DNA from 4 places in the Arthrobacter stackebrandtii genome. Region 4 is predicted to be linked to each of the others. Evidence: riboswitches for the same ligand, from Rfam matches in the RefSeq annotation. Region 4 holds a riboswitch; each other region holds the start of a gene.

Region 1 (3,981 bases), 560 kb from region 4:
AGCTGTTCCGGGCCGAAGCCGCCCAAGCCGGACACGACGCCGGCGCACTCAAGGTGGGGGTCAGCGCCGTCGGACTTGTTGCAAAGGACGGCGCGGCGGACACCTTCTACCCCTACTACCGCCACCTCATGGACGGCATTTCCCGCGAGCGCGGATTCTCCGCCCCGAACCGCATAAGCTACGACATGCAGGCGGCACCCAGCGGCGGAATTTACGTCGGCACGCCGGAGCAGGTGGCCGAAAAGATCCTGCTGACGCGCGAACACATGGGCCACGACCGCCACATCCTGCAAATGGACCTGGCGTCGGTGCCGCAAAAGGACGTCCTGAAATCCATCGAACTGCTCGGCACCGAGGTCAAGCCCCTCATCGACGCCGAACTCGCACAGAAGGCCGCAGCATGAGCATCCAGACCCTGAAGCAGCACGACCCCGCCACCACCACAATCGGCATCCTCGGCGCCGGGAAGGTCGGCACCGGCGTGGCCCGCCAGGCCATCAAGGCCGGCTACCGCGTGCTGATCGCGGCCTCCGGAGACCCGAAAGACATCTCGCTGATCATTTCCGTCATGGCGCCCGGCGCCGTCGCGGTCAGCGCGGCGGAGGCCATGGCCGCCGCGGACCTGGTGGTGCTGTCCGTGCCGCTGCACAAGTTCCGCACGCTGGATCCGGCAGGCCTGGCCGGCAAGCATGTCCTGGACACCATGAACTACTGGCGCGACACGAACGGCGACATGCCCGAGCTGGAGGCCGCGCCGTCAAGCTCCGAGATGGTGCACGCACACATCCCCGGCGCCCGGCTGGCCAAGTCACTGAACCACATCGGCTACCACGAGCTCGAGCTGGACGCCCGGCCCGCCGGCGCACCGGACCGCCGCGCCCTGGCCGTCACCTCCGACGACGGGCAGACGCGCGACCTGGTGCTCGGCTTCGTGGAGCACCTCGGTTTTGACGCTGTCGACGGCGGATCCCTCGCCGGGGGCGCCGCGTTCGAACCGGGGACGCCGATCTTCACCGGCTCCTACGACCGGCCCGGGCTGCAGGCGGAACTGCTGGCCCACGCAGCCGGCGCCACCGGCGAAGGGCGGGAGCTGGCACCGGCGCACTAACCCGTACCGGGAGCCACGCACGCCCCACCCCAATTTCGACAACGCAGTTGATGGACCGATTCCGCCATTTTTGGTCCAACAACTGCGTTGTCGATTTTTGGAGCGGATGCGTCCGGCGACGTCAGCCCTTCGTCACCACCGCGCTGACGGGCGTGGCGTTGCTGAACAGGTCCTGCACGGGGCACCGGGCCTCAACAAACCGCCCCAGCTCCTCATAGCTCTCCTGTGATTCCGGGCCGGAAATTCGCACTGCCAGGCGGATGTCGCTGAATCCCGGCCGGACCGACTCATCAATCCCGAACAGTCCCCGCACGTCCAGGTCACCCTCGGCATCCACCTGGATGTCGTCCACCTGAATCCCCAGCAGTTCCGCGTAGAGCCGGTACACCACTACCTGGCAGGCAATGATGGCCCCGAGCGCGTATTCCACGGGGCTCGCGGCCGTGTCGTCGCCGGCCAGCGCGGCGGGCTCATCCACCGTGAATTGGTGCTTGCCGGCGCTGATCCTCGTGGCCACCGAGCCCACCCCCACGCCCGCGGCCTTGTACGTCAGCTGCGCGCTTCCCGGGTTTGCGGCAATCCGCCGGCTCCACGCCGTGCCCGCCTCGAGCAGCCGCGCCGAACGCTGTGCCGCATCGTCAACAAGTGCTGTTTCAGTCATGATGTTCCTTCGGTTTTTGCGGGCGCCGTTCACCCCGCCATACTTACGCCGCAGCGGTTGCCGGGCGTCGAATCCTCACCTGGGGCACCCCACTATGGTGTGGAGGGTTGCCGCCCAGCCGGCCAGGGCCTGTGGCTGGAACTCTTGATTCTGCCCACCAGTCTGCCCGAGCAGCTGTGCCGGCCCCAAGGCCGCCGTCACATGCAGCAACATTCCATGCACGACGCCGGCACTCGCCTCCCCGCCGCCCGACGCCCCGGATGTGGGAGACGCACGCCACGCCCGTCCTGCGCCATCCGCGAAGCAACTTAAGATGGATCCATGAGCGCAACACTTGTGGCCAAGGACCTTTCCGGCGGCCACGCCCACCGCACCCTTTTCTCCAACCTCTCCTTCACGGTTGCACCCGGCGACGTGATCGGAGTGGTCGGTGCCAACGGTGCCGGCAAGTCAACACTTTTGAGCCTTCTGGCCGGAGCCGCCACACCTCAGGGCGGCACCGTGAGCACGGCGCCCCAGGATGCGTTTGTCGGCTGGCTGCCACAGGAGCATGAGCGGGTCGAGGGCGAGTCCATCGCCGCCTACATTGGCCGCCGCACCGGCTGCACCCAGGCCACCGTTGACATGGAGTCCTCAGCCGAGGCGCTGGGGTCCGGCAACTCCGCGGACGACGACCGCTACGCCGCAGCCCTGGACCACTGGCTGGCTTGTGGTGCCGCCGACCTCGATGAACGCATCCCCGCAACACTGGCAGAGTTGGGCCTTGACCTGAGCCCGGACGCGTCCATGACCGGGCTCTCCGGCGGGCAGGCCGCCCGGGTGGCGCTGGCCGCGCTCCTGCTGAGCCGCTTCGACGTCGTGCTTCTGGACGAACCCACCAACGATCTTGACCTGGCCGGGCTGGCTCGGCTGGAGGAATTCGTGAAGGGGTTGCGCGGCGGCGTCGTGCTGGTCTCGCACGACCGCGAGTTCCTGGCCCGCACCATCACCTCCGTCGTGGAGCTGGACCTGGCGCAGAACAAGGTGGCCGTGTACGACGGCGGCTACGACTCCTTCCTGGAGGAGCGTGCCATTGCCAAGCGCCATGCCCGCGAGGCCTACGACGAGTTCGCCGAGAAGAAGGCCGACCTCGTGGGGCGGGCCCGGGTGCAGCGCGAATGGAGCTCGCAGGGCGTGCGCAACGCCATGAAGAAGGCTCCCGACAATGACAAGATCCGCCGCAAGGCCAGCAGCGAGTCCTCCGAAAAGCAGGCACAGAAAGTGCGGCAGATGGAGTCCCGGATTGCGCGCCTCGACGAGGTGGAGGAGCCGCGCAAGGAGTGGGCGCTGCAGTTCAGCATCGGCGCCGCACCGCGCTCCAGCACCGTGGTTTCAACTCTCAACGCGGCCGTCGTGCGGCAGGGCGACTTCACGCTGGGCCCGGTCTCGGCGCAGGTCAACGCCGGGGAGCGGATCGGCATCACGGGCCCCAACGGCGCCGGCAAGTCCACGCTGCTGAAGCTGCTGCTGGGCCGCATCTCCCCGGACGACGGCGTTGCCTCCCTGGGTGCCAACGTCGCCGTCGGGGAGGTGGACCAGGCGCGCAGCCAGTTCCCGGAAGGCACGCCGCTCGGCGACGCCTTCGAGGGGCTGGTGCCGGAAATGAACCAGGGCGAGGTCCGCACACTGCTGGCCAAGTTCGGGCTCAAAGCCAACCAGGTCCTGAGCCCCGTGGGCGCCCTCTCCCCCGGCGAACGCACCCGCGCGTCGCTGGCGCTGCTGCAAGCGCGCGGCGTCAACGTGCTGGTCCTTGACGAGCCCACCAACCACCTCGACCTGCCGGCGATTGAGCAGCTCGAGGAAGCACTCGAGAGCTACGAAGGCACGCTGCTGCTGGTCACGCACGACCGCAGGCTTCTGGAGAATGTTAGTCTGGACACCAGATGGAGCCTGTCCAGAGGTCAGCTGACGGAGCTGTAGCTGCACCGGTTGCAGGGCACCTGCACCGAGGACGTGGCAAAGCGGCGAGGGTAGGGGAAATTTCCCCTACCCTCGCCGCTTTGCCACGTCGTCAGCGCAAGCAGCCCGGCAATGCATTAGCTCAACTAACGAATCTTCACCTTTTGACTTAAGTTCTCTAAAATGTTGCAATGGGTAACAGCTTTGCTGCTCTTTTTGGATCCGCAGCGAAGCCGCTTAATCGAATCTTGGTGCACACGCACCCCACCAGGTT
Region 2 (3,981 bases), 770 kb from region 4:
GTGCCCCGCAAGATGCAGGCACACCTGGACCGCCTCGCCGTATCCGCACGCACCATGGACCTGTCCATCCCCGGCGCGGGTGAGTGGCAGGCGGCCATTGCGACGGCGCTCACGGCCTACGCCGCAGCCTCCCCTGACGGCGGGCAGTGCGTGGTCAAGCTCATTTCCACGCGCGGGCCCGAGGGCGCCGACTCGCCCACCTCATGGGTCACCGTGGCGCCCGTGTCCCCGTCCGCGGCAGCCCAGCGCGAGAAGGGCCTGGCCGTGGTCCTGCTGGAGCGCGGCTACGACAGTGACATTGCCGCACGGGCACCCTGGCTGCTCATGGGTGCCAAGACCCTGTCCTACGCGGTCAACATGGCGGCGCTGCGCCACGCCCACAGCGTAGGCGCCGATGACGTCATCTTCACCAGCAACGACGAACTTGTGCTGGAGGGTCCCACCTCATCGGTCCTCCTGGCACACATCTCGGATGATTCCGGCATCCCGGTCAAGCGCCTCATCACCCCGCACCTGGACACCGGGATCCTGCCGGGCACCACCCAGGGCGCCTTGTTCGCTGCGGCCAGGGAGGCCGGCTGGGAGCTGGGCTACGGCCCCGTCACACCCGCCGACCTGTTGGATGCCGACGCGGTGTGGCTGATCTCCAGCCTGCGCCTGCTGGCACCGGTCAACTCGATCGACGGACAGGAAATCGGCAACGCTGCCACCCGTGCCGCGCTCACAGCCGAGCTGTCGGCGCTGCTGGCCGCAACGGAATAGCCCGCCCCGCGTACAGCTAGGCGTAGGACCTGTCGCGGCTGGTGTGCCGCGCGCCGAGCTTGTTGCCCAGCCACATGGCCAGCGCCGTCGTGGCCACGAACACCACCGCAATGATGAGGCAGGTCAGCAGGACCGCAGCGTATCCGCCGTCGGCCGGGTTCAGGAAAGGGTAGGCGTACCAGCCGGTGGCCGCGCCCCGGACCAGCGAGTACGCGAGGTAGGCCAGCGGGAACAGCACGGCCACGCCGATGCGCTTGAGCGGGATGGGGTGGCGGGGCGGGAAGATGAGCCAGTCTGCCACGATGGCGACTGGCATGACATAGTGCAGCCACGTGTTGATCCAGGGCAGGAGCGAGCCGAGGTCGACATCCCGCAACAGGGCGCTGAACACAATGCCCACCAGTGCCATGCACACCACCGAGATGCAGCGCAGCAACGCCCAGGCCGGGCCAAGGTCCTTCCCGCGCCAGGCCAGCACCGATTCAACCACCAGCACCGCGGCGGCAAAAATGTTGGACAGGTTGGTGAAATAGCTGAAGAAGTTCAGCACGCTGAAGCCGTGGCTGATGTGGATGCCCAGCTGAATTCCGACGGCGGCGAGGGTCGTGGCGCCAAAGGCGAAGCGGACGGCGGCAAACATGCGCGTGGTGGTCATGGATTCATGATGCCAGTGCCGGGGCCCGCGCGTCTGCTGATTTCCGTCATGTTGCGCCATACTCGCCCTGCGGTGGCGGTCCGGGAGCATGCGTGTGTTATTTTCAAAGGGAGTAATGAGTGCCAGCGCCAAGCCCTGACTTGCTGGACGGCAACCCTCTGTTCCGGCGGGGTGCCTCAGGTGAATACTCGGCAAACCCAGTGATCCATGGCTGGCAATTTGCAAGCGTGAACCATCCCGCGGCGTCTTTGGCCCAACCCCAGGCACCGCCCCCAGCTCCCGCTTGCTGCGTCGGCTACTTGCAATGAGGAGTACCCATGTCCGCGCACGAATCCCCCCTGGCCTACCGGCTCATCACCGGCCCCGACGACCGCGTCTTTTGTGAGCGGGTTTCGGAAGCCCTCGCGGAAGGGTATGTGCTCCATGGCGGACCGGCCGTGACCTTTGACGGCACCTCCGTGGTGGCCGCCCAGGCCGTGATCCTGCCCGCCGCCGTGGCCGTCAGCGACGCCGCTGTCGCCACCGCGGTTGACGATCTGGACGCCGAACTTGAGTTCGACGGCGAGGGCATCGCATGAGCTACGCAGGTGACGTGAGCCCGGAATCGGCGTGGGAGCGCGTGGCGGCGGGCGCCGTCCTGGTGGACGTGCGCACCGAGGGTGAATGGCAGCACATCGGCGTGCCGGACATTTCGGCGCTGAACGCCAAGCCCGCCTTCATCCAGTGGAACCTGGGCAGCGGCCACAACAACCCGGACTTCCTGCGCGAGCTGGCCGAGGTGGTCCAGCCGGGAACCGAGCTGGTGGTGCTGTGCCGTTCCGGCGCCCGCTCCATCGCCGCCGCCGAGGCGGCAACCGCCGCCGGCTACACGGCGTGGAACATCCTCGAGGGGTTTGAAGGCGAGCCCGACCGCTACGGCGAACGCGTGGTCAACGGCTGGAAGAACCGCAAGCTGCCCTGGCACTAGCCTGCCGCGGCCTGCCAGCCAGCCGCAGGCGGCCACCACCGGCAGGCACACCAAACCCAACCGGCCCCGGGGTGCGCCAAGCGCATGGCGCAAGGGCCGCCGTCGTACTTCACCAGCACCACAAGCGAAAGCCAAGGAACCACCATTGAGCAACTTTAATGAGCACGCAGCCACATGGGCAGAGGACACCCAAGCCGTCCGCGGCGGCCTTGACCGCAGCAACTTCCAGGAAACGTCCGAGGCCCTGTTCCTGAACTCCGGGTTTGTGTACGAGTCCGCGGAGGCCGCCGAGCAGGCGTTCACGGGCGAGGTGGACCGGTTCGTGTACTCACGCTACGGCAACCCGTCGGTGGCCACGTTCCAGGAACGGCTGCGGCTGTTGGAGGGCAAGGAGGCATGCTTTGCGACGGCGTCCGGCATGTCGGCCGTGTTCACCGCCCTGGGCGCGCTGCTCGCTGCCGGGGACCGGGTGGTGGCGTCGCGCTCGCTCTTCGGCTCCTGCTTTGTGATCCTGAACGAACTGCTCCCGCGCTGGGGCGTGGAGACCGTGTTTGTGGACGGGCCGGACTTGGAGCAGTGGCGCGAGGCGCTCTCGGTGCCGACCACGGCCGTGTTCTTTGAGTCCCCGTCGAACCCGATGCAGGAGATCATCGACGTCCAGGCCGTGTGCGACCTCGCCCATGCGGCGGGCGCGCAGGTGGTGGCCGACAACGTGTTCGCGACCCCGCTGCTGCAGCGCTGCGGCGACTTCGGCGCGGACATCATCGTGTATTCGGGCACCAAGCACATTGACGGCCAGGGCCGCGTGCTGGGCGGAGCCATCCTGGGCACGAAGGAGTTCATCGACGGGCCCGTGAAGAACCTCATGCGCCACACCGGGCCGGCGCTGTCATCGTTCAATGCCTGGGTGCTGACGAAGGGCCTGGAGACCATGAACCTGCGCGTGACGCACTCGTGCAACAACGCGCTGGCGCTCGGCGAATTCCTCGAGGCGCAGCCGCAGGTGGCCCGCGTGCTGTACCCCCACCTGCCCTCGCACCCGCAGTACGAGCTGGCCAAAAAGCAGATGAAGGCCGGCGGCACCGTGCTGACATTTGAGCTGGCCGAACCGGCCTCCGGAACGCGCAAGGACGCCGCGTTTGCCTTGCTTAACGCGCTGTCCATCATCGACATCTCCAACAACCTGGGCGATGCGAAGTCCCTGATCACGCACCCGGCCACCACCACCCACCGCGCCATGGGGCCGGAGGGCCGTGCAGCGATTGGGCTCTCCGACGGTTTCCTGCGTTTGTCCGTGGGACTCGAGGACCTGGACGACCTCAAGAAGGACCTCGCGGCGGCGCTGGCAGCAATCTAGGGGCTGAACTGTACGGGCGTCCCTCCCAAGCACGACGGCGGCCGGTGACCTTTCGCGCGAAAGGTCACCGGCCGCCGTCGTGCTCGGGGAAGAAGCCGAGCCGGATCAGTCCTGAAAGTATTCGATCTCGGCGCCCACGGTGTTGAGGCGCTCGGCCAGGTCCTCGTAGCCGCGCTCGATGACGTAGATGTTGCGCAGCTCGGAGGTGCCCTTCGCGGCGAGCATGGCCAGCAGGATGCA
Region 3 (3,981 bases), 590 kb from region 4:
CATAGAACCGCCAATGACGGCGTACCAGGAGCTGATGCCGAGGCGGTCGGCCAGTCGCGCCTCCGCCTCGACCGAGTCGCGGATGGTGACAAACGGGAAGCGGGAGCCGTAGGGGCGCCCGTCAGCGGCGACGCTGGAAGGGCCGGTGGTGCCGTAGCAGCCGCCGAGCATGTTGGCGCACACCACAAAGAACTTGTCGGTGTCGATGACCTCGCCCGGGCCCACGAGACCCTCCCACCACCCGTCTTCTTCGGAGTCGCCGCGGCTGACGTGGGTGCTGCCGGTCAGGGCATGCTGGATGAGGACTGCATTGTCGCCGGCCTCATTGAGGGTGCCCCAGCATTCGAAGGCCATGGTGACGGAGGGCAGCGCGCCCCCGGCCTCCAGCGGCAGTTCACCGATGTGGATTGAGCGCAGCACGCCGCCGCCCAGGCCCACAGAGGTGGACCAGGCGGCCGCGGGCTTTGCCGTGCCGGCGTCGGTTTCAGGGGACAACACTTTGCGCTCCACAGCCGTCGGAATCACTGGATTCACGTGGCTTACGCTGATTTGGCTGCGCGGAATCCGGCTTCCAGGTCCGCGATGATGTCCGCGACGTTTTCCAGTCCCACCGACAGCCGAACCAGGCCCGGGCGCACACCCGCCGCCAGCTGCTGCTCGGGTGAGAGCTGTGCGTGCGTGGTGGAAGCCGGGTGGATGACCAGCGAGCGGACGTCGCCCAGGTTGGCCACATGCGAGTGCAGTTCCAGTCCGTCAACGAAGCGCTTGCCGGCTTCGGCGCCGCCCTTGATGTCAAAGGCGATGACTGCGCCGGTGCCGTGGGGACCGTACTTGCGGCCGCGTTCGAACCACGGGCTCGAGGGGATGCCGGAGTAGGCGACAGCCTCAACGTTTTCGTTGGCCTCCAGCCACTCGGCGACCGCCACGGCGTTGCTGACGTGGCGTTCCACGCGCAGGCTCAGCGTCTCGATGCCCTGGGCGATCAGGAAGGCGTTGAACGGTGAAATGGCGGAACCGAGGTCGCGCAGCAGCTGTACGCGGGCCTTGAGGATGTAGGCCAGGTTTGCGCCCAGTGCGCAGCCCACGCCGAGGTCGCGGGCGTAGACCAGTCCGTTGTAGGTCTCGTCGGGGGTGTTGAATCCGGGGAACTTCTCCGGGTTGGCGGCGAAGTCGAAGTTGCCGCTGTCCACAATGACGCCGCCAATGGCGTTGCCGTGCCCGCCCAGGTACTTGGTGGCGGAGTGGATGACGATGTCGGCACCCCACTCGATGGGGCGGATCAGGTACGGGGTGGCGAGGGTGTTGTCCACGATCAGCGGCACGCCGGCCTCGTGGGCGATGGCGCTGATGTTTTCCAGGTCCAGCACGTCCTGGCGCGGGTTGGAGACTGTCTCGCCGAAAAACGCCTTGGTGTTGGGGCGCACGGCTGCACGCCATTCATCCAGGTTGTCGGGATCGGAGACAAACGTGACCTCGATGCCCAGCTTCTTCAACGAGTGGGCCAGCAGGTTGAACGTGCCGCCGTAGACGCTGGGGCTGGAGACGATGTGGTCGCCGGCGCCGGCAATGTTCAAGATTGCGAACGTGGTTGCGGCCTGCCCGGATGCGAGCATGAGCGCACCGACACCGCCTTCGAGGTTGGCAATGCGGTCTTCCACGACAGCCGTGGTGGGGTTGCCCAGGCGGGTGTAGATGGGCTCCAGCTCCGCCAGGGCAAAGCGGGCGGCGGCGCTCTCGGCCGACGGGAACACGAACGATGTCGTCTGGTAGATGGGCAGCGACCGTGCACCAGTGGTGACGTCCGGCTCCTGGCCTACGTGGATCTGACGGGTTTCAAATGACCAACCGTTGCTCATGGCTGTTTCCTTAACACTAGAGGCCTGCAACTGTGAGCCTCCCGCGCGTGGTGCGTGGAGGGTCAAGGTGCGAATGGCCCGCGCTTGCGCCGTGACCGGTTGGTCCGGCGCCTGGTCTTCACCCGGGGCACCCCACCGCGGAAGGAGGGTTGCCGGTCAGCTAGCCGGGGCTGTTCGCTGACACTCATGACCTGCAACCAGTCTGGAAGAAACTTTGCGCGCTTGCAAGATTGTGACGACTTTATGACTTCTAGCGAACTTCTGCTTGAAATTCCAACCCAGAAATGGCATATGGCGAATAAATGATTCATGAACGACGCCGGATGGCTCCGTACCAGCGAATCCGCACCTGCCGCCGTGGTCGTCGACGCCCCCGGATTGCTGCCGACGCCAGAGGTCACGGGTCACGGTGAAGCCTAACGGCCGGCGCCGCCGAGGCCACAGAAAAGGCCCCTAGCCGTCCGCGACAACACAGACAAGGTTTCCGGACGTCCGCGACAACATAGACAAGGCCTGCAATGCGGTCGTCCGGGGGCTCGTTTGGCGGCTCATTGGGGAGCTCGTTTAGGGGCCGTATCTGTAGATTCGAAGCGACGACAGGGCCATTTTCATCGTCTCGAGAACTGCAGTGCCGACGAGGGGGCAGATGTTGCGATCCGCCCCCTGTGCAACCCTGGCGGTTCGCAATATCTGCCCCGCGGCATGGTTGGTGGCGGCATGGTGCGGGTTTTCAGCGGACGCTGGCGGCAAACAGTACTTGGGCGCCCGGCTCTCGATGGCGGTCGCGGCCCGGGATGCCGGCCCCACCTTCCGGCACCCGGCGCCATGGAACAACCGCCACCGCGTGAATCGCCGGGAGGCCACCGCTCGAAGGCCCGCTGCGGTCCCCGCCCGGCACCGCGACGCTACTTCCCCAGCCCCGCCCGGCGCAGCGCCTCGGCCATGGCGGTGTTGGCGGGAGCCGGGGCGGATTCGCGCGAGGGGCGGACGGCCTCTTGGCCCTGGCCCTGGCCCTGGCCCCGACGTTGCCCCTGGCCGCCGGCGCCTTGGCCCTGTCCCCGACCTCCGCCCTGCCCGGCACCGCGCGCACCCTGCCCGCGTCCGCGCCCTTCAGCACCCCCGCCCTGGGGCGAGGGGCGCCCGGAACCGCGGGAGCCGGCGTCGGACTTCCCGCCTGAAGGCTGGCCGGCCTCGTCATCGAGGCGCAGGGTGAGCGAAATGCGCTTGCGCTCCGGCTCCACCTCGAGGACCTTCACGCGCACCACCTGGCCGGACTTGACCACAGTATGGGGGTCGGAGACGAACGAGTGGCTCATGGCGGAGACGTGGACGAGCCCGTCCTGGTGCACGCCAATGTCAACGAAGGCGCCGAAAGCGGCCACATTGGAAACGGTGCCCTCGAGGATCATGCCGGGGCGCAGGTCGGTGATCTTCTCGATGCCGTCGGTGAATGTGGCGGTCTCGAAGCGGGGGCGGGGGTCGCGGCCGGGCTTTTGCAGCTCCGCGATGATGTCCGTGACGGTGGGCAGGCCGAAGTCGCCGTCCACAAAGTCGGCCGGGTTGACGGAGGCCACGGCCGAAACGCCGCCAGCGACTTCAGCCGGCTTGGCACCCGCCGCAACGAGGATCTTGCGGGCCACGCCGTACGCCTCGGGGTGCACGCTCGAGGCGTCGAGCGGCTCCGCTCCCCCGGTGATCCGCAGGAACCCTGCGCACTGCTCGAAGGCCTTGGGGCCGAGCCGCGCCACCTTCAGCAGTTCGCGGCGCTTGGTGAACGGGCCGTTTTCATTGCGGTGGGCCACAATGTTTTCGCTCAGGAGGGGCCCGACGCCGGCCACCCTCGCCAGGAGCGCGGGCGAGGCCGTGTTCAGGTCCACGCCCACGGCATTGACACAGTCCTCCACTACGGCATCGAGGGAGCGGTCGAGCTTGGCGGGCGTGAGGTCGTGCTGGTACTGGCCCACGCCAATGGACTTGGGTTCGATCTTGACCAGTTCGGCCAGGGGGTCCTGCAGGCGGCGGGCGATGGAGACGGCGCCGCGCAGGGACACGTCCATGCCGGGCAGTTCGGCGCCGGCAAGCGCCGAGGCGGAGTAGACGGAGGCACCGGCCTCGGAGACCACGA
Region 4 (3,981 bases):
GGCATCGTAATGGCCGCCGCCGTGGCCGCCATGATGTCCACCGCCTCCGGCGCCCTGATCGCCGCCGCCACCGTGGCCCGCAAGGACGTCGTCCCGTTCGTGGCCAGCTGGTTCGGCAAGAAGATCGACACCTCCGACACCTCCAACCCCGAGCACGACGTCAACGCCAACCGCTGGTACGTCCTGGTCCTTGGCATTGCCGTGGTCGCCATCTCGATCGTGCTCAACGACGTCGTGTTTGCCCTGACCATCGCCTATGACATCCTCGTCGGCGGCCTCCTGGTGGCCATCATCGGCGGCCTGGTCTGGAAGCGCGGAACCGGCCTCGGCGCCGCCTGGTCCATGGCCGTGGGCTGCATTGTCACGATCGCCTCGCTGATCCTGTACGCCACCGGCGCCATCCCCAGCGCCGACGGCATCTACGCCAACGAGCCGATCTACTTCGGCCTGGCATCCTCGCTGATCGTCTACGTGGTGGTGTCCCTGCTGACCCCGCCCACACCGGCGCACATCCGCAAGGCCTGGGACGACCGCCTGGCTGCAGCCGCCACCGACTCCAACCCGGACGAGGAAGCCCCCGCCCTGGCGAAGTAATCTGGCCCCCAGCATCCGGCCCGCAGAAAACGCCGGGAATCCGCAATTCTTCAAGGATTCCCGGCGTTTTTTGGTGCCGTTTATTAATGGTCGACGGCGGCGGGTTCCGTAATATATTTCGGAACCCGCCGCCGTCGCGCTTAAAGGACGTACAGTGGGACCAGCTTCAAGAGATGCGGCGCCAAGCTCCGACTGGCCGCACGCCAACCCCATGCTTCACGGGTGGTTCGGATGAGGAAGCGGCCGGCGGGGACCTCCGCAGGCAAGAGCAAGAGAAGGTTCAGGCCATGTCATTTTCCGTTGTCGCCCCCTCCACCCGCCCCGCCGCCGCCCACACGCGCGGGATTTCGGTGCTGCCCGCCGTTGACGTCAACCTCGGCGCCGTCACCTTCCTGACCCCGAACGGGCACCGCGCCTTCTGGTCGCCGGACCCGGCCCTGCTGGTCTCCGCCCTGGGCCAGGCGGTCCTGCCGGCACGCTGGATTCCGGAGATCAGCACCCTGGTGATCACAGTTGCGCAGACCGGGGTGCGCGCCGGGCGCGGCATTGGATTCAAGCTGGAAGCCTACTAAGCACCCGCCCCGCTTCTAAAAGTACGGCTGCGTGATGAGTTCCAGGCCGTGCCCGGCAGGGTCCCTGAAGTAGACGCCGCGGCCGCCGTGCTCGGTGTTCGTCTCGGCTGCGCGCGCCATCTGCGGGTCGGCCCAGTATTCGATGCCGGCCTCCTTGAAGCGGTTGAGCGCGCGGTCAAAGTGCGCGTCGTCCACCAGAAAGGCGTAGTGCTGCATCTGGATCTGAACCGGCGGCTCGGCAAACTGGAGCATGACCCCCTCGGCCAGGGTGATGTTGGTGAACGGGCCCCAGGACTGTGCGGGCTCGGCTTCCAGGATGTCGCAGTAGAAGCGGGCCGAGGCAGTCCGGTCAGTGGCCGCGATGATGGTGTGGTTGAAAGTTGCTGGCATGGTGTTTTCTCCTTCGCTGGGTGGTGTCGCCCGCCGTGCGGCGCGGTTCGCCGCGGGCGGGGCTGGGTTCAGCGGTGCGAAGGAGGTGCCCGGCTTCGGGCGCGGCCGGAACGGGCGCGGTTCAGGAGCCCGCCGGCTTGCCAATCCGTGCGTGGCGCGAGGCCGATCCGGTAATCACAAGCTCATATTACCTGGGCCGTCCCATGACACGGACACGAAGAACACCTGCCGCATGCGGCAGGTGTTCTTCGTGGGCCGGCCGGCCGCTTGGAGGAGTCAGGGCTCGATCACGGCGATGACAGCGCCCTGGGCCACCTCGTCACCCTCGGCCACCCGAAGCCGGACGGTGCCGGAAACGGGGGCGTAAATCTCGGCGTCGACCTTGTCTATGGCAACCTCGGCGAGCAGGTGCTTTTCCGCAACCACTTCCCCGTCGGCCACGTACCAGGTGGCCAGGACGCCGGGCTCGGAGCCATCCCCTGTCATCATCGGGAACAGGACTTCACTCATGCGGCAACCGCCTTTCGGACCGCGGCCTCAATGCGTGTGGCCGTTGGCAACACAGCATATTCGAGTTCTTGGGCGTATGGAATGGGTGTATCCGGCATGCAGACCCGGCTGAAGTGCGTCAGCAGGGTGGGGCTGTGCTCGGCGATCGTGGCCGCAATCTCGCCGGAAAGGCCAAAGGACTGGTAATCCTCGTCGACCACGATGACCTTGCCGGTCTTCGAGGCCGTGGCGATGATGGTCTCACGGTCCAGCGGAACCAGCGACCGCAGGTCCAGGACCTCGACGCTGATGCCCTCGTCCGCCAGCTTCTCGGCGACGTCCAGGCTGTGGTGCACCGAGAGTGAGAGCGTCACAATACTGACGTCCGTCCCCTCACGAACCACCTTCGCCTTGCCCAGCGGGACCTCATAGTCCTCCTCGGGCACGGCACCGATGGAGCGCTTGTTCTTCGCCATCCAGGCCAGGCCCATGACACCCTTGTGGAACATGTAGACCACGGGATCGTCGGAGCGGATGGCCGCCGTCATGAGCCCCTTGGCGTCGTAGGGGTTCGACGGGATCACGACCTTCATGCCTGGCAGATGTGCGAAGGTGCCCCACAGCGCCTGGGAGTGCTGGGCGCCGTCGGAATAGCCGCCGCCCACGGCCGTCATGAGGACCATGGGAACGCGGACGTTGCCGCCGGACTCGTAGTGAATCTTGGCCATGTGGTTGTAGATCTGGTCCATGCAGACGCCGAAGAAGTCCACGAACATGAGCTCCACAATGGGCCGCATGCCCTCCACAGCTGCCCCGATGCCCAGCCCGATGAAGGCCGACTCCGAGATGGGCGTGTCAATGATCCGCTCCGGCCCGAACTTCTCCAGCAGGCCAGTTGTGGAGGAGAAGATGCCGCCGTAGGCTCCCACATCCTCGCCCATGACAAACACGGACGGGTCCTGCTCCATTTGCGAGCCGATGGCCTCCTGCAGCGCCTTGGCCGTGTTGAGCCGGCGCGTCCCAGCGGGCGGTTCAAGCGGCAGGGACGTACGTGCCGCCGTCGTATTTTCCGTTGTTGCGCTCATGACGAGGCTCCTTCCACAAAGACGTACTTGAGTGCCTCGGCAGGGTTGGGCGTTGGCGAATTTTTGGCATGCTCGACGGCGTCCTCCACCTGGGCGCGTGCCTCATCTTCCATGGCGGCGACTTCAGCCTCGGTGACGGCTCCAGCGTCGAGCAGTTTCTGGCGATAAACAGGGATGGGGTCTTCGCCCGGTACGGTGGCCAGATCGGTCCGATAGCCCTGGGCGTCGCCCTCGAAGTGGCCCAACAGGCGCAGGGTGTGAACCTCGATCAAGCTGGGACCTTCCCCTGCCCGGGCCCGGGCAACAGCCTCGGCGGCCGCGGCGTAGACAGCTTCCACGTCGTTGCCCTCGATCCGAACACCCGGGATCCCGTACCCGGCGGCGCGGACGGCATTGGAGGGAACCGACGTCGAGGAGCTCCGAGGGACGGAAATGCCCCAGTCATTGTCCTCGATGACGAAGATGACAGGCAGCTTCCAAAGGGCGGCCAGGTTCAGGGACTCGTGGAAGGCGCCGGCATTGGCCGCACCCTCACCGGCCACAGTGACGGCGATGTTGTTGGTGCCGGCGTTGCGGAAAGCGAACGCCTGCCCCAGCGCGGGTGGAAAACCCTCGGCGACGATGCCCGAGCAGGAGAAATGGATCGACGGATCGAAGAGGTGCATATGCCCGCCGCGTCCGCGGCCCAACCCGGATTCGCGGCCGAAGATCTCACCCGTCAGCGAGCGCAGATTCATCCCCTTGGCGATGGCCAGGTGGTGCGGGCGGTGGGCTGCTGTGAGCCCGTCCCCTTGTTCGAGGTGGGCGCATATCCCGGCAGCCACGGGTTCCTGCCCGGCGGCCAGGTGCAT

Evidence for each region. Region 4 has a riboswitch for S-adenosylmethionine ahead of JOF48_RS03255 (hypothetical protein). Riboswitches for the same ligand answer to the same signal wherever they lie in the genome.
Region 1: it holds a riboswitch for S-adenosylmethionine, as region 4 does, so the genes downstream of both, JOF48_RS05620 (OsmC family protein) here and JOF48_RS03255 (hypothetical protein) in region 4, are expected to answer to the same signal.
Region 2: it holds a riboswitch for S-adenosylmethionine, as region 4 does, so the genes downstream of both, JOF48_RS06495 (DUF1737 domain-containing protein) here and JOF48_RS03255 (hypothetical protein) in region 4, are expected to answer to the same signal.
Region 3: it holds a riboswitch for S-adenosylmethionine, as region 4 does, so the genes downstream of both, JOF48_RS00940 (bifunctional o-acetylhomoserine/o-acetylserine sulfhydrylase) here and JOF48_RS03255 (hypothetical protein) in region 4, are expected to answer to the same signal.

What each region holds. Positions count from the first base shown of each region.
Region 1 is NZ_JAGIOI010000001.1:1,352,050-1,356,030, forward strand. Features, by position in the region: gene JOF48_RS05610 (LLM class flavin-dependent oxidoreductase) at 1-404, shown strand, start outside; gene JOF48_RS05615 (NADPH-dependent F420 reductase) at 401-1,108, shown strand; gene JOF48_RS05620 (OsmC family protein) at 1,230-1,769, opposite strand; SAM riboswitch class IV at 1,804-1,919, opposite strand; gene JOF48_RS05625 (ABC-F family ATP-binding cassette domain-containing protein) at 2,091-3,728, shown strand.
Region 2 is NZ_JAGIOI010000001.1:1,560,659-1,564,639, forward strand. Features, by position in the region: gene JOF48_RS06485 (aminodeoxychorismate lyase) at 1-762, shown strand, start outside; gene JOF48_RS06490 (Pr6Pr family membrane protein) at 779-1,417, opposite strand; SAM riboswitch class IV at 1,529-1,651, shown strand; gene JOF48_RS06495 (DUF1737 domain-containing protein) at 1,735-1,995, shown strand; gene JOF48_RS06500 (rhodanese-like domain-containing protein) at 1,992-2,384, shown strand; gene JOF48_RS06505 (O-succinylhomoserine sulfhydrylase) at 2,530-3,741, shown strand; gene JOF48_RS06510 (UDP-N-acetylglucosamine 1-carboxyvinyltransferase) at 3,847-3,981, opposite strand, start outside.
Region 3 is NZ_JAGIOI010000001.1:200,595-204,575, forward strand. Features, by position in the region: gene metX (homoserine O-acetyltransferase MetX) at 1-438, opposite strand, end outside; gene JOF48_RS00940 (bifunctional o-acetylhomoserine/o-acetylserine sulfhydrylase) at 540-1,856, opposite strand; SAM riboswitch class IV at 1,932-2,048, opposite strand; gene JOF48_RS00945 (Tex family protein) at 2,762-3,981, opposite strand, start outside.
Region 4 is NZ_JAGIOI010000001.1:787,717-791,697, forward strand. Features, by position in the region: gene JOF48_RS03250 (sodium:solute symporter family protein) at 1-594, shown strand, start outside; SAM riboswitch class IV at 759-869, shown strand; gene JOF48_RS03255 (hypothetical protein) at 882-1,166, shown strand; gene JOF48_RS03260 (VOC family protein) at 1,182-1,556, opposite strand; gene JOF48_RS03265 (biotin/lipoyl-containing protein) at 1,833-2,066, opposite strand; gene JOF48_RS03270 (alpha-ketoacid dehydrogenase subunit beta) at 2,063-3,130, opposite strand; gene JOF48_RS03275 (thiamine pyrophosphate-dependent dehydrogenase E1 component subunit alpha) at 3,127-3,981, opposite strand, start outside.